Regions from separate parts of the Buttiauxella sp. S19-1 genome, predicted to be linked through region 2. Evidence: predicted binding sites of a transcription regulator. Region 2 holds the regulator's gene; each other region holds the start of a gene.

Region 1 (7,396 bases), on a different contig from region 2:
CCACCCAGCCATTAGAAGGGCTGGATATGGATAAAATTATCTCCATGATGGTGGGCCGCTCGCTAAACCAACGCTTCCCGACAAAAGAAAACGTGCCGGGTGAAGTGATTATGGAAGTCCGTAACCTGACTTCACTACGTCAGCCTTCGATTCGCGATGTTTCCTTTGATTTGCACAAAGGGGAAATTCTTGGCATTGCTGGTCTGGTCGGTGCAAAACGTACTGATATTGTTGAAACACTTTTTGGTATCCGTGAAAAATCAGACGGTACTATTACGTTGCACGGCAAAAAGATTAATAACCATAGCGCGAACGAAGCGATTAACCATGGCTTTGCCCTGGTGACAGAAGAACGTCGCTCAACCGGTATTTATGCGTACCTGGATATTGGTTTTAACTCACTGATTTCTAATATTCGCAATTATAAAAACAAAGTTGGCTTACTGGATAATTCGCGCATGAAAAGCGATACCCAATGGGTAATCGACTCAATGCGTGTCAAAACACCAGGTCATCGCACGGCGATTGGTTCGCTGTCCGGTGGTAACCAACAAAAAGTGATTATTGGCCGTTGGTTATTAACACAGCCAGAAATTTTAATGTTAGATGAACCGACTCGCGGGATTGATGTTGGGGCTAAATTTGAAATTTATCAGCTTATTGCTGAACTCGCCAAAAAAGGGAAAGGAATCATCATTATTTCGTCCGAAATGCCAGAGTTGTTAGGGATTACAGATCGTATCCTGGTGATGAGCAATGGTCTCGTTGCCGGAATTGTAGACACTAAAACAACCACGCAGAACGAAATATTACGTCTTGCGTCTGTGCACCTTTGATAATTTAGGGGCTATTAAAATGAGTGCGTTAAATAAGAAAAGTTTTCTAACTTATCTGAAAGAAGGCGGCATTTATGTCGTATTGCTGGTGCTGCTGGCGATTATTATTTTCCAGGACCCAACGTTTTTAAGCTTGATGAACTTAAGTAACATTCTGACCCAGTCTTCCGTGCGTATCATCATTGCATTGGGTGTGGCGGGGCTGATTGTGACTCAGGGTACTGACCTGTCAGCAGGTCGCCAGGTAGGTTTAGCGGCGGTTGTCGCGGCGACATTCCTGCAATCAATGGAAAACGTAAACAAAGTTTTCCCTGAAATGAGCACCATGCCAATCCCGTTGGTTATCCTGATCGTTTGTGCTATCGGCGCAATCATTGGTCTGGTTAACGGTATTATCATTGCTTACCTGAACGTGACGCCGTTTATCACCACTTTGGGTACCATGATCATCGTTTACGGTATCAACTCCCTGTACTACGACTTTGTTGGCGCATCGCCAATTGCGGGGTTCGATAGCGGGTTCTCGACCTTTACCCAGGGCTTTATCAAGATGGGTAACTTTAAGCTCTCGTACATCACGTTCTATGCGTTGATTGCGATTGGCTTTGTCTGGATTCTGTGGAACAAAACGCGCTTTGGTAAGAACATCTTCGCCATCGGTGGTAACCCTGAAGCCGCTAAAGTTTCTGGTGTTAACGTTGCACTGAACCTGATCATGATTTACGCGCTGTCTGGTGTGTTCTACGCCTTCGGCGGGATGTTAGAAGCTGGGCGTATCGGTTCTGCGACCAACAACCTTGGCTTCATGTACGAACTGGATGCGATTGCGGCGTGCGTCGTCGGCGGTGTGTCATTCAGCGGCGGCGTGGGGACGGTCGTGGGCGTGGTGACCGGTGTTATCATCTTCACCGTCATCAACTACGGTTTGACGTATATCGGCGTGAACCCTTACTGGCAGTACATCATCAAGGGTGCGATCATTATCTTCGCGGTCGCACTGGATTCATTGAAATACGCACGTAAGAAGTAATTTATTGTCAGGGTGGGCGAAGGCTCACCCTGATCATTTAATCAAAATGCACTGTCAAACTGCTCTTTTTTATCCACCGGATAAACTTTCCCATCAAAACGCAGAATAATATCTGTTTCCTCTTCGCCAACCTTTGTTTCTGCACATTTACCGGCTTTATCCCGGTTTGTTTCATTTGAGACTTTTTTATCGTGTACTCGCAGATCGGCATAGCCGTTGCTGGTAGTGTTTAACACCGAAATAGTTCGCTTGTTTTTCGTAAAATATCCCGTGCAAGCCCCATCCCACTCTCCGCTGTCAATCACCATACTGAAGTGATTAACCAGCAAAGGCAGCGTTTTGTCTTTAAGCACATACATATTCAGGCTTTCAACACCGAACTGGTTAACATTGGAAGAACCAGTATGGACAAAGCGGATGGCAAAGGCGCGTAAATCTGGGGTGAGCTGGTAACGTGCTGTATCGATGGTGACAGAGCTAGTTGCTATCGCATCATCCTGAATGGCTTGCGGGTGGGTATTGCGCGCAATTACCTTACCGCTATGTGTGTCCGTCACTAACACATCGACGTCGTAGATGGGCATATTGGGGTCAGCGTCGGGTGCGGATAACATCATCACCATAATGGTTTTGTCTGGAGCCCACGGCCACACTTTGCAGGCACTGTTACTTTCATTTAGCTGACTTGTAGGATGCAGCAACGCGGCCTGTGTTTTTAACTGCGCCATGCATTCTTCTTCTGCCTGCGCCAGTGCAGGTGCAGCCAGCAGACTGAGTGCGGGAACCAATGCCAGTAATATTTTATTAACAGCCATTCTTCCTTCCTTGAGGGCTTACTTTAGGGTTTTTTCTGTAACTCCAGCAACTGTTCTGGCGTCACAGCCGGATAAGCTTGTGCATCTTCAGGTACTTCATGCATTGCAGGAATTGGCACTAATGGGCCAAGAAAACGCGGTTCACGTTTAAAGATATACAGATCCGCGAGCGCGCCTAATCGGGCACCAAATTCACGGATACGTACAGTCATCATATTTTTGGGCGAGGGAACGGCGTAACACTGCGCCTGAATACCCATATGCAAGGCAATAAATAGCGCACGTTCGCAATGGAAACGCTGAGTGATAATGATGAAATCGTTGGTATCAAAGACTTTGCGGGTACGAACGATAGAATCCAGGGTACGAAAACCAGCGTAATCCAGCACGATGTCGGCCGGGTCAACACCACCGGCAATCAGATCTTTACGCATGGTCATGGGTTCGTTGTAGCTTTGCTGGGCATTATCGCCGCTTAACAGCAGGTAATTTACTTTACCGCTGTTATAAGCATTTAACGCGCCCTGAATACGGAATTGGTAATACTGATTAATCACGCCTGTGCGGTAATATTTGGCGGTTCCAAGCACCACGCCGACCTGGCGGTAGGGCAAGTCCTGCAATTCATCATAGACGTAAGGCGCAGTTTTCCAGCTTATCCAGCGGTCAAGACATAGCGCAGCGACCACAGCCAATCCGATTATCACCAACAGGCTATAAAACACGCGCTTCAACATGGACTTGCGGCTCTAAAAAAGGAGGGAATTTTATTCAAGGCTACTTTACCTGGTGGGTAAGAGCAAGATTCACTGCGTTGGTTGCGTTAAATTTAAACAGTACGGACGCAAGCACGCCCGTACTGTGAATATCAATTCAAAAGTGCGCGGTCAATATTCATACAGCCCAGCGCTTTTAGTGTGGCAGCGGTCGCATCCCATTGAGTTAGTGGTGCTTCGGCTTTTTCAGCAAGTATTGCCCGCTGAATATCGTTATAGTCATAACCCGAAAGACTCAGCAGATTCAGTGCGGCCTGCAGTGGTGGCAGGGAAGGATTGAATGCCGCGTTTTCTGCATAGCTCCCTTTGAAAATCGTCCCGTCACGCATTTCCAGCGCCACACCTGAAGGCGCGTTGCTGTACGGCGCATGGCTACGGTTTGCCGCGGCAATGGCGGCACGGCTTAATTCATCGCCCTGCAACTCAAAGCCATGGTCCATTTCATCAAGCAGCAAGGTTTTGATTTCTAAATCGCGTGGGCCAAAGGCATCAGGCAGATAATCGCCAAGCGTGGCGGGTTTACGGCCTGGCAAATTAATGCGTAGTGCTACACCGCTATTCAGCTCGTTCATAAACTGGCGGCAATGGCCACAAGGTGTGTAGTTAACCGTAATGGCGGAGAGTGCTTTTTCACCGCGCATCCACGCGTGAGTAATTGCGCTCTGCTCGGCATGAACGGTCTGCTGCATGGTGGAGCCGAGAAACTCCATATTGCCGCCAAAATAAAGGTTACCGCTTACACCGCGCGCCACAGCGCCGACATAAAACTGTGATAAATCAGCACGTGCACAAGAGGCTGCGAGTGGCAATAAGGCGAAGGCCAATGCATCGTCATCAAGGCCGGTCTGAGCTTTCAGTGATTCTACTTCGGAAGCAATAAACATTGCTGGGAAATGAGAGTCAGTAATCAAGGGTTGCAGTGCGGTTTGCAGTGCAGCCGGGAGTTGTGCGAGAGCAGCCTGAAAACGTGAGCGCATGGAAATTAGCCTCATAACAAGTGATTGACCCGTAGTTTACGGGTCTGTATAGGCTTTATATGTGATCTTCATCTAATTACAAATGCAACGTATGAAATAAAGAATGAAAATGCGCGATCTCTCGCAAGTTTTAACCTACCACGGCCAAAATAACCGGGAACAGGAACGGGGCAATCAGTGAGGTAATGATGCCGCAGATCACCAGCGCCAATGAGCTAAAAGCCCCTTCCTGGTAATCAAGTTCCGCGCAGCGAGCGGTGCCGAGGGCATGAGATGCCGTCCCCATCGCAAGACCACGAGACGCCTTAGTGGTAATGTTCATTAAATTCAAAAGGGTATGACCAAATACGGCACCCAAAATACCGACAAAAATCACACAGACTGCGCTAATCGCCGGGATCCCACCGATACTGCCACCGACTGCCATTGCGATAGGGGTGGTCACTGATTTCGGCAAAATCGAAGCGGCAATTTGCGGAGTTGCGCCCATCAGTAATGCCACCGAAGTACCGGTAATCATCGCCACCATGCTGCCAATAAAACAGATAGTGATAATGGATTTCCAGCGCGCGCGAATCTGGTGAAGCTGTTCGTAAAGCGGGAAGGCGAGGGCAACAACGGCCGGTTGCAGCAAGTCATTTAATACTTTACTGCCTTCGAAATAATGTTCGTAAGGGGTACGGGTCAAGACCAGGATTGGGATTATCACAATCATGGAAATCAGCAACGGGTTCAGAACCGGCGATTTATAACGGACAGCAACCTGGCGAGCCAGGAAAAAAGTCGCCAGTGTTAAAGGTAAAGACCACCAAAGATGATGAATCATTTTGTCTCACCCTCGCGCTCGCTCACCACTTTACGCTCGCCATGCATTAACTGGGAACTCCAGCTCACCACCACTAACACCACCAGGGTACTGATAAAACATGAGACCACGACAGGGCCAAATTGTTGTTTTATTACATCGACATACTGCATCACACCTACGCCAATCGGCACAAACAGCAGCGCCATGTTACGAATCAATATTTGGCAACCGGGTTTAACCCATTTGGCAGGGACGATTTGCAGCGACAGCAATACAAACAGAATCAGCATGCCAATAATGCTGCCGGGGATGGTGATAGGAAGCAGTGACGAAATGGCAATACCTGCATATAAGCATATGTAAATTAATATAAATGCCCGCAGGTACTGCCATAGTGCGGTGAGTGAGTTACGCATAGTGATTACCTTTTAGAAAACGCATTCATCATACAATTAAACTCAAAAATGTGCTACCGGTCACATCATGAATTATTAGCATACCAAACATTCCTGTCTGGAACGTTCCAGAAAGTTTTGGGCATTATCACAACACGTATTTTGAGGACAAAAAAAGCGGCCCGTAGGCCGCTCTTCAAAGCTGTAATCTTCGCTTAGTTCAAGCGTACCGGCATACCGGAACGGCCCTGAATAGCTTGATCCAATACGGTGCTGTCAACGTCAGGCTGAGCGGTAATCGCGGTCACGTTGTTTTTCAGCGTGATAGGGACAATCTCAGTGGAGTTGAACTGCGCTTCAGTGGTCGACAGTGGGTTATGCACTTCAATGTAGCGCGTACCATCTGGCTCAACGGTGGCTTTAACCGGTTCGTTGATGAACTGAACGCGGGTACCGACCGGCACTTTCTCGAACAGGAATTTGATGTCTTCATTACGCAGACGCACACAACCGTGGCTCACGCGCAGGCCGATACCAAAGTTTGCGTTGGTACCGTGAATTGCATACAGACGACCAATGTACAGTGCATACAGACCCATCGGGTTATCCGGGCCAGCTGGAACAACCGCTGGCAGTGGCGTACCGGCAGCAATATATTCTGCGTGCATTTTCTTCGTTGGCGTCCAGGTTGGGCCCGCTTTCTTACGTTCTACTTTTGTTGTCCAGTTCAGTGGGGTGTCTTTACCCAACTGGCCGATACCGATTGGCAGCACGATAACCGTGTTGGAGCCAGCAGGGTAATAGTAGAGGCGCATTTCAGCACTGTTAATAACAATACCTTCATGGACGGTGTCCGGCAGAATCAGCTGCTGAGGAATATTCAGGATGGTACCAGGCTTTGGCAAATACGGGTCAACACCCGGGTTTGCTTCCAACATGTTGGAAAGACCCATCTGGTAACGTGCTGCGAATTCTTCCAGCGGTGCGGTGCTACCTTCAGGAATGGTGACAACCTGGTTTTGACCAATCAAACGGCTGCCATCAGTAGGCAGAGGATAGGTCACGGCAGAAGCTGTTTTGCTAAAAGACACGACAGCCACAAATGCCAGTAAAATAGTGCGTAGTTTCATATTCATGGTATGCGAATTATTTACGGCCATGCAGGCTAGTTAGTGAAGAAACGGAGCGGTTTAGCCGCGCATTATATGTGCATTCTCGCGACCAGGGAAATCAGATGTGGATTAAATCACATTTTTTTCCATATTGATTATTTTATCGCCAGTGAACAAGCAGGGCGATCTGCACATTGAGTTATGGCATAATGTGCCGGATCTCACATCTTAAAACTTCTTTTACCAGGACATCTCTGTGCTAGTTTCCAGCAACGTCACAATGCAGTTCGGCAGTAAGCCGCTGTTTGAAAATATTTCTGTCAAATTTGGCGGCGGCAACCGTTACGGCTTGATCGGCGCTAACGGTAGCGGCAAGTCTACCTTTATGAAGATCCTCGGTGGCGATTTAGAGCCAACGCTGGGTAACGTTTCACTTGATCCGAACGAACGCCTCGGTAAGTTGCGTCAGGATCAATTCGCCTTTGAAAAATTCACCGTGCTCGACACGGTAATCATGGGCCACGCTGAACTCTGGGAAGTAAAAGAAGAGCGCGACCGCATTTACGCGTTACCAGAGATGAGCGAAGAAGACGGCTACAAAGTGGCTGACCTGGAAGTGTTGTACGGCGAAATGGACGGTTACACCG
Region 2 (7,396 bases):
ATCGGGCTCGGTGCTTTATCGCCAGAATTACCGTCCATCAAGATCTGGTGTCCTGAAGCGGATTCACCAAGGAAAGTTAACCCTTCAACCCATTTCACACGTGCCTGCATGTTGCTTCTCCCATTGAAAAAATTACCTTCCAGAGTACGCGGATGCAGCAAAACTGGCAACGGAAGGCGACCTACGTCATGCTGAAACGAGACAATAGGAGACACCTGCCAAAAGCTATGCTAAAACAATCCGGATGCTACATTGATACATTGACGTAATGCATAGATGCAAAGGACGTCACTAATTACAGGCAGCAAGAATGACTTGCATGCCATCTCCCCAAAGTGGGGAATATTCTAATACTTGCAACGCCAGACAGGATGTTTAGCGTCCTGTCGTTGGTAGCCAGTTATAAACAGAGGATAACCGCGCATGGTGCTTGGCAAACCGCAAACAGACCCGACTCTCGAATGGTTCTTGTCCCATTGCCACATTCATAAGTATCCATCGAAGAGCACACTGATCCACCAGGGTGAAAAAGCAGAGACGCTGTATTACATCGTCAAGGGCTCTGTAGCTGTTCTGATCAAAGATGAAGAGGGCAAGGAAATGATCCTCTCCTATCTGAATCAGGGCGACTTTATTGGTGAGTTAGGGCTGTTCGAAGAAGGCCAGGAACGTAGTGCCTGGGTCCGTGCTAAATCTGCCTGTGAAGTGGCTGAAATTTCCTATAAAAAATTCCGCCAGCTGATCCAGGTAAACCCAGACATTCTGATGCGTCTTTCTTCCCAGATGGCTCGTCGTCTGCAAGTCACTTCTGAGAAAGTCGGTAACCTGGCATTCCTCGATGTGACTGGTCGTATCGCGCAGACACTGTTGAACCTGGCAAAACAGCCTGATGCAATGACTCACCCAGACGGTATGCAGATTAAAATTACCCGTCAGGAAATTGGTCAGATCGTCGGTTGTTCTCGTGAAACTGTCGGTCGTATCTTGAAAATGCTGGAAGATCAGAACCTGATCTCCGCTCACGGCAAAACGATCGTCGTTTACGGCACTCGTTAATTTCCGTATCAAAAAAGGCGTGTTGCTTTATGGACACGCCTTTTTTTGTCTTTAAAATCCAAACACCTGCAACACAAAGTATGACAAGCATATGTGGAGAAGATTAATCTATCACCCTGAAGTTAACTATGCACTGCGGCAAACGCTGGTGCTGTGCCTTCCTGTGGGGATCGGTTTACTACTGGGGAATTTGCAGTTAGGTCTGCTTTTCTCGTTAGTGCCCGCTTGTTGCAACATTGCTGGTCTGGATACACCCCATAAGCGTTTTTTTAAACGCCTGATTGTTGGCGGCACTCTTTTTGCGACCAGCAGTTTAATCATGCAGCTTTTGCTGCTCTACACCGCGGTCCCATTGCCCATCATTCTTATGGTGATGGCGCTCTTGTTAGGCGTCACCGCTGAAATCAGCGCCCTGCACGCACGTTTGCTTCCGGCATCGCTGATTGCGGCCATCTTTACGCTAAGTATGGCCGGCAATATGCCTATCTGGAAGCCGATGGTGTTATATGTCTCCGGCACGATTTGGTACGGAGTCTTTAACTGGTTTTGGTTCTGGATGTGGCGTGAGCAGCCGCTGCGCGAAACGTTAAGCCTGCTCTATCGCCAATTGGCGGAGTACTGTGAAGCCAAATACGGCATGCTGACACAACATGCTGATCCCGAAACAGCGCTGCCTCCACTGCTGGCTCGCCAGCAAAAAGCCGTAGACCTGATCACCATCTGCTACCAACAGCTGCATATGCTGTCGGCAAATCAGCAGAACGGTTACAAACATTTGTTACGCTCTTTTCAGATAGCGTTAGATTTGCAAGAGCACATCTCCGTCAGTTTGCACCAGCCTGCCGAGGTGCAAAAACTTGTCGCGAAAAGCCATGCAGAAGCGGTTATTCGCTGGAATGCGCAGACCATTGCGGCACGCTTGCGCGTGTTGGCCGATGACATTCTCTACCATCGTTACCCACAGCGTTTTACGATGGAGAAACAAATTGAAGCCCTCGAGAAAATTGCTCGCCAGAATCCGGACAACCCGGTTGGGCAGTTTTGTCATTATCACTTCAGCCGTATCGCCCGCGTGCTGCGCATCCAACGCCCTCTGTACGCCCGTGATTTAATGGAAGACCGGCAGCGCCGTTTACCGCTGTGGGCAGCACTGAAAAGCTATTTGTCGTTGAAATCTGCCGCCCTGCGCAACGCCGCCCGACTAGGCGTAATGCTAACCATCGCCAGTCTTTTCGGGGCATTTTTACATCTGCCGAAACCCTACTGGATTTTAATGACGGTGATGTTCGTTACGCAAAACGGCTACGGCGCCACGCGGGTACGCATTCTGCACCGTTCGGCAGGGACCATTGCTGGCCTGGCGATTGCGGGTATCGCCCTGCACTTTCACTTCCCACAAAGCATTGCCCTGGCCGCGATGCTGGTCATTACGCTGGTCAGCTATTTGTTTATTCGCCAGAGCTATGGCTGGGCGACGATTGGTTTTACCGTGACGGCGGTATATACCCTGCAACTGCTCACACTCAGCGCCGAGCAATTTATCGTCCCGCGCTTAATTGATACTCTGCTCGGCTGTTTGATTGCCTTCGGCGGCATGGTTTGGCTGTGGCCGCAGTGGCAAAGCGGTTTGTTGCGCCAGAACGCCCACGACGCGCTTGAAAAAGACCAGGACGCGATTCGCCTGATTCTGAGCAACGATCCCGAACCCACGCCGCTAGCCTGGCAACGAATGAAGGTAAATCAAGCCCATAATGCGCTGTTTAACTCACTGAATCAGGCGATGCAGGAACCCGGTTTTAACTCGCATTACCTGGCAGATATGAAATTGTGGGTGACACACAGCCAGTTTATTGTCGAGCACATCAACGCCATGACTACGCTTGCGCGCGAGCACAACATGCTGACACCGGATTTAGCCCAGCGCTATTTGCAGTCGTGTGAAATTGCGCTGCAACGATGCCAGCAGCGGCTGCAATATGATGGGCCTGGCGAAACCCAGGATGCGAATATTCTTGACCCACTGGAAGGGCTTCCGAGTGGGCCATTGAGCACGATGGAACAACATTTACAGCGGATTTTGGGCCACCTCAGCACCATGCACACTATTTCTTCGGTTGCATGGCGTCAGCGGCCACATCATGGTATCTGGCTGAACCGCTTGCGGCGGTCGGATTAACGACTATCCGTTAACGATCTTCGCCACTGCTTTTGCAAAGCGCGCCATACCTTCATCAATATCGGCATTTTCAACAATCAAGGCTGGCGCGAAGCGCATAACATCAGGACCGGCATTCAACACCATCACCCCTTCCTGAGCAGCGGCATGCAGGAATTCACGTGCACGGCCTTGGTATTGCGGTTTCAGCTCAGCGCCAATCAGCAAACCCATGCCGCGAATATCGCTGAACACATCAAACTGCTCGTCAATGTGCTGCAAATGCTTGACGAACAGCTGGCGTTTTTCCGTAACGCCATTCAACACTTCCGGCGTGTTGATAACATCAAATGCTGCCCCTGCCACCGCACACGCCAGCGGGTTTCCGCCGTAAGTGGAACCGTGGGTGCCGACATGGAATGCAGACGCTATTTCCTGTGTCGTCAGCATAACGCTTACCGGGAAACCGCCGCCGAGCGCTTTAGCGCTGGTCAAAATATCTGGTGTCACGCCGTAATGCATATACGCGAACAACTCGCCGATACGCCCCATGCCGCACTGAACTTCATCGAATACCAACAACGCTTTGTGCTCATCGCACAAGGCACGCAAGCCTTGCAGGAATTCTGGTGTCGCCGCCATTACGCCGCCCTCGCCCTGAATTGGCTCCACCACCACCGCGCAGGTGTGATCGTCCATCACCGCTTTTACTGCATGTAAATCGTTAAACGGGACATGGATAATATCGGCGGGTTTCGGGCCAAATCCGTCGGAATATTTTGGCTGGCCACCAACAGAAACGGTAAACAGCGAGCGACCGTGGAAGGCGTTATGGAAGGCGATAATTTTGGTTTTGTAAGGGCTATGGCGTGTAGAAGCGTAATAACGCGCCAGTTTAAAGGCGGTTTCATTCGCTTCGGTGCCGGAGTTCATAAACAGCACACGCTCAGCAAAAGTGGCATCAATCAGCTTACGCCCGAGGCGCAACGCAGGTTCGTTGGTGAAAACATTACTGGTATGCCATAGCTTTTCGCCCTGGCTTTTTAACGCTTCCACAAGCGTGGGATGGCAGTGGCCCAGCGCCGTGACTGCGATGCCGCCCGCGAAATCAACATACTCTTTCCCTTGTTGATCCCAAACGCGGCTTCCCTGACCTTTTACCGGGATAAATTCAGCCGGTGCATAAATCGGCAGAATCACTTCATCGAAAGTTGCGCGGGTAATTGCGGATTGTTCAGTTGCCATTTATTGCCTATCCCCTTTTTACGCATAAAAACTTCATGAGAGACACGTGAAAATATAATCATGAAATATGCATAAAAAATCATTTATTGGCAATAAAAAATCAATACTTCAGGAAATTGGCTAACAGTTGATGCCCCTGCTCGCTGAGAATACTTTCCGGGTGAAACTGCACACCCTCCAGCGCCAGTTCGCGATGACGAATACCCATAATTTCTTGTTTATCCGTCCACGCTGTCACTTCAAAACACTCAGGTAACGATGGCGGGTCGATAACCAAAGAGTGATAACGCGTCACGGTCAGAGGGTTGTTCAGGCCGCTGAAAACACCAGTATTGTTATGGGTGATAGCCGAGGTTTTACCGTGCATCACTTTTTCGGCACGGACAATGGTTGCACCAAATGCTTGTGCAATCGCCTGGTGTCCAAGGCAAACGCCGAGGATCGGTAGCTTTCCGGCGAAGTGAGTAATCGCCGCAAGGGATATGCCCGCTTCAGTTGGCGTGCAAGGTCCGGGAGAGATAACCAGTTTTTCAGGTACCAACGCGCTGATTTCAGAAAGGGTCAGCTCATCGTTACGTTTCACCACTACTTCCGCGCCTAATTCGCAAAAGTACTGATAAAGGTTCCAGGTGAATGAGTCGTAATTGTCGATAAGCAGTAGCATCGCGGCTCCGGAGTAAAAAGAACCGCACTATTCTATTCGCTTTCGCACGCTTCACTCACCACTTTAGTGAAAATCTCCGTCAGCGCTGCCAGCTCACCCAACGCTCCAGCCTGATTGGCTTCTTGCCAGGCTTGCGGAGCAACGTCCTTCCAGTCCAGAACATAACCGGCATGAATCGCTAACTGCTCGAAGAAAACGCGCTGCGCACGACCACTGCCAACAAAAAACGGGTGAAGTACGTTAATCTCACAATAGAAATGTGCCAGGCGTTGAACGAACTCAGTTCTCGAAAACCCGACCAGGTAATGTTCGTCCTCCATTTCCTGCATCAGATCGTTACCTTCATTTTCGATGTACTCGAAATGACAGAACTGTGTCTCCCCTTTGGAAATATCAACATCCCGTATCTCGCCTGCCCAGTCGAAAATATCCTGAAACAGCTGCTGATGGATGGCACACAACCAGGGTAATCCGCGATGCAGCGGGCCAAGTTCAATCGTTTCTACGCGCTGTGCGATAGTCTCATCTTGCGCATGAGGCTCAAGAATATCCAGCCGGGAACTGGCCTGAAATGAACGGCTTCGCTGTTGCTGCCAAAGGCGGGACTTTTGTTTGTCGGTAAGTTTCTTTGCCATGGTGCCTCCCTAACATGACCCTTTCTTGCCACAAGTATAAGCAGCAATCGGTGGAAGTGCTGGAAGGAGGAGATTGCGCGAGTAGAGAATACCCGCGCGGGAATTTTTTACGGCAGGACTTTTGCGGAGAGAATAACTACAGGTTTTGACGGAACATTTTGATATGGACCGACATCATGCGTCTGTACCTGAGAGATCTTATCGGCAACTTCCATCCCTTTCACAACTTTACCAAATACCGCGTAACCGAAGTCGCGTTGGCCGTGATCGAGGAAAGCATTGTCTGCAACGTTGAGGAAGAACTGGCTGGTTGCGCTGTCTTTATCTGCGGTACGTGCCATAGAAATAGTGCCACGAGTATTGCGCAGACCGTTATCAGCTTCGTTTTTGATCGGTGGATTTGGCTGCTTCTGGTTCATATCTTCAGTGAAGCCGCCTCCCTGAAGCATAAAGCCTGGGATTACACGGTGGAAAATGGTGTTGTTGTAGAAGCCACTGTTCACATAATCCACAAAGTTTTTCACAGAGACAGGGGCTTTTTGGCTGTTTAACTCAAGCTCAATTTCACCCGCTGACGTGGTCAACAGGACGTGTGGATCCCCTTTAGCAGCAAGTGCCGCAGGAGATAGCGCGGTAAGAGCAAACACGGTTGCTACGGCCGCCAGTGTCGATTTGAGCATGAAAAATTCCTTACGAAGGCAGTGAATGAAGCAAGTTGCTAGATTGTAAAGAGGCACTCCTCTATGCGCCAGCCATTTACTGTTTTTTACTTTCACACAAATCAATAAGTTAAATGAATGACTAATGAGAATACATGCTCAATTGTGATTCATATCACTTAAAGCGCAGTAACAAACCCCAAATGATTCATAAAATGTATGAATGAATCACGTTTTTGACTAAAATCCATTCTTCTCGAGTGCTGTCAAAGCACTTTACATTTCTATTCACAGGCTTGTCATGACTAACAGCAACCGCATTAAGCTCACATGGATCAGCTTTTTCTCCTACGCACTGACCGGCGCGTTGGTGATCGTCACCGGGATGGTGATGGGCAATATTGCCGAATACTTCCACGTACCCGTCTCCAGCATGAGTAATACCTTTACCTTCCTGAACGCGGGTATTTTGATTTCTATTTTCCTGAATGCCTGGTTAATGGAAATCGTGCCACTGAAAACTCAGTTGCGCTTTGGTTTTATACTGATGGTTCTGGCGGTTGCCGGGCTTGTCTTTGGCGATAACCTAACCATTTTCTCGGCGGCAATGTTTGTGCTTGGGCTGGTCAGCGGTATCACGATGTCGATTGGTACATTCCTGATAACCCACATGTATGAAGGTCGTGAACGCGGTTCACGCCTGTTGTTTACCGACTCCTTCTTCAGCATGGCGGGGATGATTTTCCCAATGGTTGCCGCGATTCTGCTGGCTCGCAGCATCGACTGGTACTGGGTTTACGTCTGCATCGGTCTGGTGTACGTCGCTATCTTCATCCTGACTTTCGGTTGCGACTTCCCGGCATTAGGCAAACACGCCGCACCAACCGAGAAAGTGGCCGAGAAAGAAAAATGGGGGGTTGGCGTGCTGTTCCTGTCGATTGCCGCGCTGTGCTACATCTTAGGCCAACTGGGCTTTATCTCC
Region 3 (7,396 bases), on a different contig from region 2:
GCTGGTGGTGGACTGAAGTTCATTGAAAAAGCGGCTTAGATAGTCACGTATATCTTGCGTCAGCATGTCATAACTGGCTTCACGCTTACTGTGTAGCGTGAGGCTGGTTATTCCACCAATCAATAGCGCAGCAAGGATACCCGCCAAAATACTGAAGGCGGCAATTTGCCGGATAGAGGTAAAGTAGCGTGAAAATATATTCTTCGAAAACATGGATAACGGGTTCCTGCAAGCGCAAGAGACTTATGGTTTATTTGCGTTTTTTTGGACTATAACGCAAAAACTGCCATTGCGTCATAAAGTTTCTAACGGAAATTATGATCATTTTGGAATCGTTTACTGTTAGAACTTACTGAATTTCAGACAATAAAAAACGCTGCCTGGGCAGCGCTTCTTGTCTCGTCGAATTGTTTTCTTGCAAACAGCCAAGGGATTAACTGTCTGCAAGAACCGCATCAACTGCGGCTCAGTACGCGTCGGGCTTCGTTATAACGCTTCTTCCAGTACGGTTCGTCCATGCTTGAAATCGTCACACCACTGCTGGTGGAAGCATGTACAAACTGATTGTTGCCGATATAAATACCAACATGTCGACCGGTCGAACCTGCACGGAACAGAACTAAATCACCAGTACGTAATTTATTACGTGAAATCGATTTACCTGAGTCCTGTTGTTCAGAAGTTGAACGAGGCAACTCTAAACCAAATTGTTCGCGGAATGTGCGTTGTACAAATGCTGAACAATCAATACCGCTTTTATTGCTGCCGCCAAGACGATAACGAACGCCTTTCCAGCTTGCATATTGATCCATGAGACGTGTTTTCACATCTACATTACGGACCATCTCTTCGAATTCATCCTGAGAAGCTTGCAGTAAAAAACCATCTTTATTGCCGACTGCATGCGTCTCAGAATGCATATTTGCGGTGTTTGTCGAACTACATGCTGACAGCATTACTGCCACAGCAATTGCGGGAATCGCCCGCAAGATATATCTCAAAATAGGCTGAGATTTGACCATTATGTTTGTTATCCCTTGAAGTCCTTAACGATAAATATCGTTATGCAAAATGCCAACGTGACGAGACTAATTACCTGAACGCCATGAAACAATTGCTTATACGCAAAACTGTGGCATGACGCACAAATTTATTCACACTGAGAATGATTTGGCTTTAAGCACAAAACGTATCCGAGGGTACCCTATCAACACAGACGTGGCGAGTGGTTTTCACTGATTTTTTATAAGAAATTGTGATGTTAATAAACGATAAAGAATATTGCTCATTTGTTAATCATGATTGGTGTTTATATGTGCAATCACTTCATTTTTGTGGGGAAATGTAAAGGTTAAATATTAGCCTTTTTTGATGGCGAGATGAAAAATCATCAGAGTTCATTCCATTCTCTGATGATTGGGATTCATTCGTGTTTTTCAGATGTTAATTATTTGTATTGGAGCGTTCCGGTAAATAGCGATCCAACAGACTAATTAACCCGTCGCTTATTGGGGTTAATAGCACCCATGGCAAACAAACAAGCGCAATAGAGAGCGAGCCTACGAAGATATCAGTAAACCAATGTGCGCCAATCATCATGCGTGGCATCATGAAAATCAGGAAAATAATAACGGCAATACCAAACGCTTTTTTGCCGAAATAGCGCAGCATGAAGCCAGTGAAAATCAGCAACATTAACCCGTGATCGCCAGGGAAACTGTCTTTGGAAGCATCCTTCGTCGGGAAATGCAGCAATTCACTGACGCGATAAATATCGGTGAAATACAGCGAAGGGCTGACGTGAGATTCCGGAATCAAATGGCCGAGCTGATTAATAATCACTGCGCAAAATAGCATCACAATCCCCATGATGAACATGCGGCGGCGACCGGTGGCTGATTCTTTACGCCAGAAGCTGAAAAACAGTGAACCCATCGCTAATAACGAAATACCATCAAACACCCGATTATTGGTCACAGCAACAAGTAACAAAAAGGTATGGCTCTTAACCAGCGCCTGGTTAAAGAAATGGAAAATGTTTGAATCGATTACGAACCAATAGCCGTGGCCTGGGGGTAGATACCAACTAAAAAAGAGGGCTAAACCCAGCGCGTTCAGCGCCAGGATTGCCGATAATCGAAGATTTTTCATACAATATCACGAGGCATTTTAACAAAGGGCGAAAGGGTAGACTTACAAACTTAAACGTAACTTCAACAGGGAAGTTTGCAGTGCGTTCCAGTCAACTTCACCGCTATGAATTAACTCGATGCGGCTGTCCGGTGGTGCGACATTTTGCGTTTCAATATGGAAATCAAGTCCCTGGCGGTTAATGCGCACCAGACCTTCCGCAATTCGCAGCACACCTTTCACGCGGTCGACGGGGGCAAGTCTGGCCCATTCCAGAATCCCGACAGTGTCAAAAAGTGTATCGGCATCAAAAATCCAACCGCAACCAACATAACCCTGGCCACTATTAATGCTGCGTCGCCAGCGTTGATGCTCCGGCAGGCTTAACGCGGCAAGCCCCTTTGATGCGGCGTGGCTGTGGCTGTGTTCAGGGCTGGAAGGAAGCTCGCGGAGATTTATACGTGGTCTATCGAGAAGACGGATGTCGATGTTGCCGTTACTCGCTGCAATAATTTCACGCCCCGCAGCTTCGCGCTGTTGCCATTCGGCCAATGCATTGCGGCTTTCATCGCAGGCCCGGTCTTCTTTATTGGCAATAATAATATCGGCGGCAGCCAGTTGATCGCGGAAGTTATCATTATTAATTGCGCGTTCATCAAGCAATTGGCGAGGATCCAGCAAGCAGAGCGTGGCGTTGAGCTCTATCCACGGTTGGTAAACTTCAGCGGTCAGCATATCAAGGATTTGTTTGGGATGCCCGAGGCCGGTTGGTTCAATCAGCAAACGGTCGGGTTTACCCTGGCGTAGCAACGTGTTCAGGCCAACTTGCATTGGCAAACCATTCACGCAACACATACAACCGCCGGGGATTTCTTTCAACAATGCGCCACTGTCAGCTAACAATGCACCATCGATGCCGACTTCGCCAAATTCGTTCACCAGCACAGCCCATTTTTCATGCTCAGGTTTATTGGCCAGCAAATGCAGAATGGTGGTGGTTTTACCGCTACCGAGAAAGCCGGTAATAAGGTTGGTTTTAGTCACAGGTGCTCCGGACAGGTTTAGTAAACCTTACGTGATTGAATGATCACAATCCTGAACAATATTGATGAAAAAAGGAAGACTGAACGCGCCTCGCTTCCTTGTTCAGCGCGTTTAAGGGCATAGATCGTTAAATTAATCGACCAGTTTTGCGACTGCTTCGCGCGCGCCGAGGTTGCATAATTCGCTCCACGCAATTTGGATACGGGCAACAAATTGTTCATCAACAGGCAGGTCGCTACCAAAGATTTCATGCAGGTTGAGCAGGGCGAGTACCCGTTCTTCAGTAGTGCTGCTTTCAACCAGCATTTTTATTTTTCCGGCCAGCGGATCACGAATATCAATCTCATTGCCAGCGTCATCAGTGCCGCTGACATAACGCATCCAGCCTGCAATGCCCAGTGCAAGACAAGGCCATTCATCACCTTGCTGGAGATGCCAGCGCACACTTTCCAGCATACGTTGCGGCAGTTTCTGGCTACCGTCCATCGCGATTTGCCACGTGCGATGTTTCAGCGCCGGGTTTTCGAAACGGTCGAGTAACTTATGTGCATACTGCTGCAAATCGACACCAGTCACGCGCAGTGTCGGCGCTTGTTCCTGCATCATTAAGCGATGCGCAGCCAGGCGGAAATTGTTATCAGCCATACAATCATTGACGTGCTGATAGCCCGCCAGATAGCCGAGATACGCGAGGAAAGAGTGGCTGCCGTTAAGCATGCGCAGCTTCATTTGTTCCCATGGCATCACGTCGTCGACCATCTCAACACCCACTTCTTCCCATGCCGGGCGGCCAGCGACAAAGTTATCTTCAATCACCCACTGGATAAACGGTTCGCCTGAAATCGCACACGGATCTTCTACGCCTAAGGCATCGGTGATTTCTTGCAGTGATTCCGGCGTTGCCGCAGGGACAATTCTGTCGACCATGGTGCTTGGGAAGGTCACGTGCTCACGGATCCAGTCGGCTAACTCCTGGCTGCGCGTTTCTGCCATGCCAATCACCGCGTTGCGAACGACATGGCCGTTGTCGGGAATGTTGTCGCAGGAAAGTACGGTAAAGGGACACAACCCGCGCTCGCGACGGCGATTAAGTGCTTCCACCAGAATGCCTGGTGCAGAATGGGGCTCGGCAGGATTTTGCAAATCGTGAATAATTCGTTCGTTACTATTGTCGAGTTTTCCGGTCGCCGGGTCGATGCAATAACCCTTTTCAGTCACAGTCAGGGAAACAATCGCCACCTGCGGTTCGCAGAACTTCTCAATGATTGCATCAAGGCCATCAAGTTTTGCGTTCAGGCACTCATTCACCGCACCAATAATAATTGCCTGGTTACCGTCACGGCCTTTTTCCAGCACGGTATATAAATGATCCTGGGCCCGCAGCGCGCTCATCAGTTTGTCGCCACTGAACAAGCTAATTTCACAAATGCCCCAATCGCCCGCCAATTTATTGAGTACCCGATCGGTTAACAGCGCCTGATGTGCACGATGAAATGCGCCAAAACCAAAATGGACGATGCGGGTTTTTAACGCTTTGCGATCATAGCGTGGCTGCTGAACGCTGGCGGGGAGCGTGACCGAAGCAATTGTATTCATAATTGTAAATCCTGATTAACGAATTAGTAACATTGCGCAGTCTAAAGTTATATGACAACAAATTAAATTGGTGTGCTGGCTTTATCCCTTTAATGTGAGCTGGATCAACCAATATCACCGCAAAAATTGACCGAAAAGAAGAATCCGGTATGGTAGTAGTCAATACAGCATTTATAATTGGTATGACAACTTAACTGAGGAACTGTCGATGGAACAAACATGGCGTTGGTATGGCCCAAAAGACCCGGTATCTCTGGATGATGTGCGTCAAGCGGGCGCGACCGGTGTCGTTACTGCTCTGCATCACATCCCAAATGGCGAAGTGTGGCCGGTTGCTGACATTAAAGAGCGTCAAGCCGTGTTGGCAGCGAAAGGGCTGACCTGGTCTGTAGTAGAAAGTATCCCGGTGCACGAAGAAATTAAAACTCACTCCGGTGACTACGATAAGCATATCGCAAACTACCAACAAAGCATTCGTAACCTGGCAGAATGTGGCATCGACACCGTGTGCTACAACTTCATGCCAATTCTGGACTGGACGCGCACCGACCTGGAATATGAATTGCCAGATGGCTCAAAAGCCCTGCGTTTTGACCAGATTGCCTTTGCGGCATTTGAGCTGCACATCCTGAAGCGCAAAGGCGCTGAAGCGGATTACAGCGAAGAAGAGCAGCGTCAGGCGCTGGACTACTTCAACAATATGTCTGATGCCGAAAAAGAAAAACTGACCCGCAATATCATTGCCGGTTTACCCGGTGCGGAAGAGGGTTACACCCTGGACCAATTCCGTGCGCGTCTGGCGGAATATGACGGCATCAGCAAAGATCAATTACGCGAAAACATGGCGTACTTCCTGCGTGCGATTGTTGCCGTAGCAGAAGAAGTTGGCGTGCGTCTGGCAGTTCACCCGGACGATCCACCGCGTCCAATTCTCGGCCTGCCGCGTATCGTTTCTACCATTGAAGATATGCAGTGGCTGAAAGAAACCGTCAACAGCATTTATAACGGCTTCACCATGTGTACCGGTTCTTATGGCGTTCGCGCTGATAACGACCTGGTGCGGATGATTGAAACCTTCGGCGATCGCATTCACTTCACCCATCTGCGCGCAACTTGCCGCGAAGATAACCCGAAAACCTTCCATGAAGGCGCGCACCTGCAAGGTGATGTGAACATGGTTGCGGTGGTGAAAGCGATTCTGACTGAAGAACAGCGTCGTAAAAATGCCGGTGATGTGCGTCCGATCCCAATGCGTCCGGATCACGGCCACCAGATGCTTGACGACCTGCACAAGAAAACCAACCCTGGTTATTCAGCAATTGGCCGCCTGAAAGGTCTGGCTGAAGTACGCGGTGTGGAACTGGCTCTGAAACAGACCCTGTTCCCGGACTTGCTGAAGTAAGCTAAAAATTCCCTGATTGTCTCCTTCTCCTTCAGGGGGAAGGTCGGGATGAGGGGGTTTTACAGACATAAAAAAACGCGCCAATTGGCGCGTTTTTGCATTCTAAACAGCAATTAATCTGCACGACCCATAGAACGCTTTTCAGCGATATGGATGCGGATCTTTTCACCGGTCACCATATATTCTGGAACCTGAATCACCAGGCCAGTCGACATCGTTGCGGGCTTGGTACGGGAGCTTGCTGACGCGCCTTTGATGCCTGGTGCGGTTTCAACAATTTCCAGATCCACAGTCTGTGGCAGTTCAAGTGCCAGCAGTTGGCCATCCCAGGTCAGAACCTGCATGTCTGGCATGCCGCCTTCTGGAATGAACTGCAACTCGTCTTCAATCTGATCTTTAGAGAAGATATACGGGGTGTAATCTTCTTTATCCATGAACACGTATTCGTTGCCATCGATGTAAGAGAAATCAACGTAACGGCGGGTCAGGGTAATGGTGTCGACGATATCGTCACCTTTAAAGCGCTCTTCAACTTTCTGGCCAGTACGGACATCAGAAAAACGCATTTTATAGAGGGTTGCAGCGCCACGTGCGCTCGGTGCCTGAATATCAATATCTTTAACAATCAGCAGTTTGCCGTTGTAATTCAGTACCATACCTTTTTTGACTTCGTTAGCTCTTGCCATCGATGTTTCCTGTAAAAAATTGAGAGTCGAAAATATTGCGACAAATTACTCGCGGGGCGAGTTTCAGGCAAGCGGATTCACTGCTGAAAGCCGATAAATGCACATAGTAAAGCCACGTGACTACTGCTACAGTCCAGATCCTTGTCAGCCCACCGGAGCATTGCAGATGGACTGTCGTCCCGATTGCGGCGCATGTTGTACCGCGCCTTCCGTATCAAGCCCAATCCCTGGCATGCCGCATGGCAAGCCGGCCAATACATCCTGCATTCAACTTGGCGCTGACATGCGTTGTAAAATTTTTCTTTCGCCGCTCAGGCCGAAGGTCTGCGCCAGTCTGCAAGCCACGCGTGAAATGTGTGGCACCACGCGCCTGCAAGCCATGGATTATCTGATATATCTCGAAGCGGCGACGGCCCCTTAACGGCCCATAACCTGGCCGTTTATTCTACCATAACCAGAATAGGGTCAAATATTTAACATGTTGATCATGATATAAATTCCTTGCCTTTGCCTGTCTGAATCTATCAGCAGGAATCAA

Evidence for each region. The regulator CRP, encoded in region 2, controls carbon source genes, mostly activating them, when cyclic AMP is high. The targets are predictions, from matches to a motif close to ATGTGANNNNNNTCACAT.
Region 1: the regulator CRP is predicted to act here: its motif matches at 4,494-4,511, upstream of cdd (cytidine deaminase).
Region 3: the regulator CRP is predicted to act here: its motif matches at 4,863-4,880, upstream of uxuA (mannonate dehydratase).

Annotation. Positions count from the first base shown of each region.
Region 1 covers NZ_JAHWLU010000025.1:5,140-12,535, reverse strand. The annotation lists gene mglA (galactose/methyl galactoside ABC transporter ATP-binding protein MglA) at 1-836, shown strand, start outside; gene mglC (galactose/methyl galactoside ABC transporter permease MglC) at 856-1,866, shown strand; gene MES37_RS08415 (hypothetical protein) at 1,908-2,681, opposite strand; gene sanA (outer membrane permeability protein SanA) at 2,705-3,418, opposite strand; gene cdd (cytidine deaminase) at 3,550-4,434, opposite strand; gene MES37_RS08400 (CidB/LrgB family autolysis modulator) at 4,565-5,260, opposite strand; gene MES37_RS08395 (CidA/LrgA family protein) at 5,257-5,658, opposite strand; gene ldtB (L,D-transpeptidase) at 5,853-6,773, opposite strand; gene MES37_RS08385 (ABC-F family ATPase) at 7,006-7,396, shown strand, end outside.
Region 2 covers NZ_JAHWLU010000134.1:12-7,407, forward strand. The annotation lists partial or broken gene MES37_RS21100 (osmotically inducible protein OsmC) at 1-110, opposite strand, end outside; gene crp (cAMP-activated global transcriptional regulator CRP) at 424-1,056, shown strand; gene MES37_RS21110 (YccS/YhfK family putative transporter) at 1,148-3,232, shown strand; gene argD (bifunctional acetylornithine/succinyldiaminopimelate transaminase) at 3,236-4,456, opposite strand; gene pabA (aminodeoxychorismate synthase component 2) at 4,557-5,120, opposite strand; gene MES37_RS21125 (putative adenosine monophosphate-protein transferase Fic) at 5,153-5,755, opposite strand; gene ppiA (peptidylprolyl isomerase A) at 5,863-6,435, opposite strand; gene tsgA (MFS transporter TsgA) at 6,716-7,396, shown strand, end outside.
Region 3 covers NZ_JAHWLU010000025.1:35,377-42,772, reverse strand. The annotation lists gene MES37_RS08555 (cyclic di-GMP phosphodiesterase) at 1-213, opposite strand, end outside; gene mepS (bifunctional murein DD-endopeptidase/murein LD-carboxypeptidase) at 456-1,022, opposite strand; gene MES37_RS08545 (phosphatase PAP2 family protein) at 1,444-2,151, opposite strand; gene MES37_RS08540 (CobW family GTP-binding protein) at 2,194-3,174, opposite strand; gene MES37_RS08535 (mannitol dehydrogenase family protein) at 3,307-4,770, opposite strand; gene uxuA (mannonate dehydratase) at 4,979-6,172, shown strand; gene yeiP (elongation factor P-like protein YeiP) at 6,286-6,858, opposite strand; gene MES37_RS08520 (YkgJ family cysteine cluster protein) at 7,025-7,279, shown strand.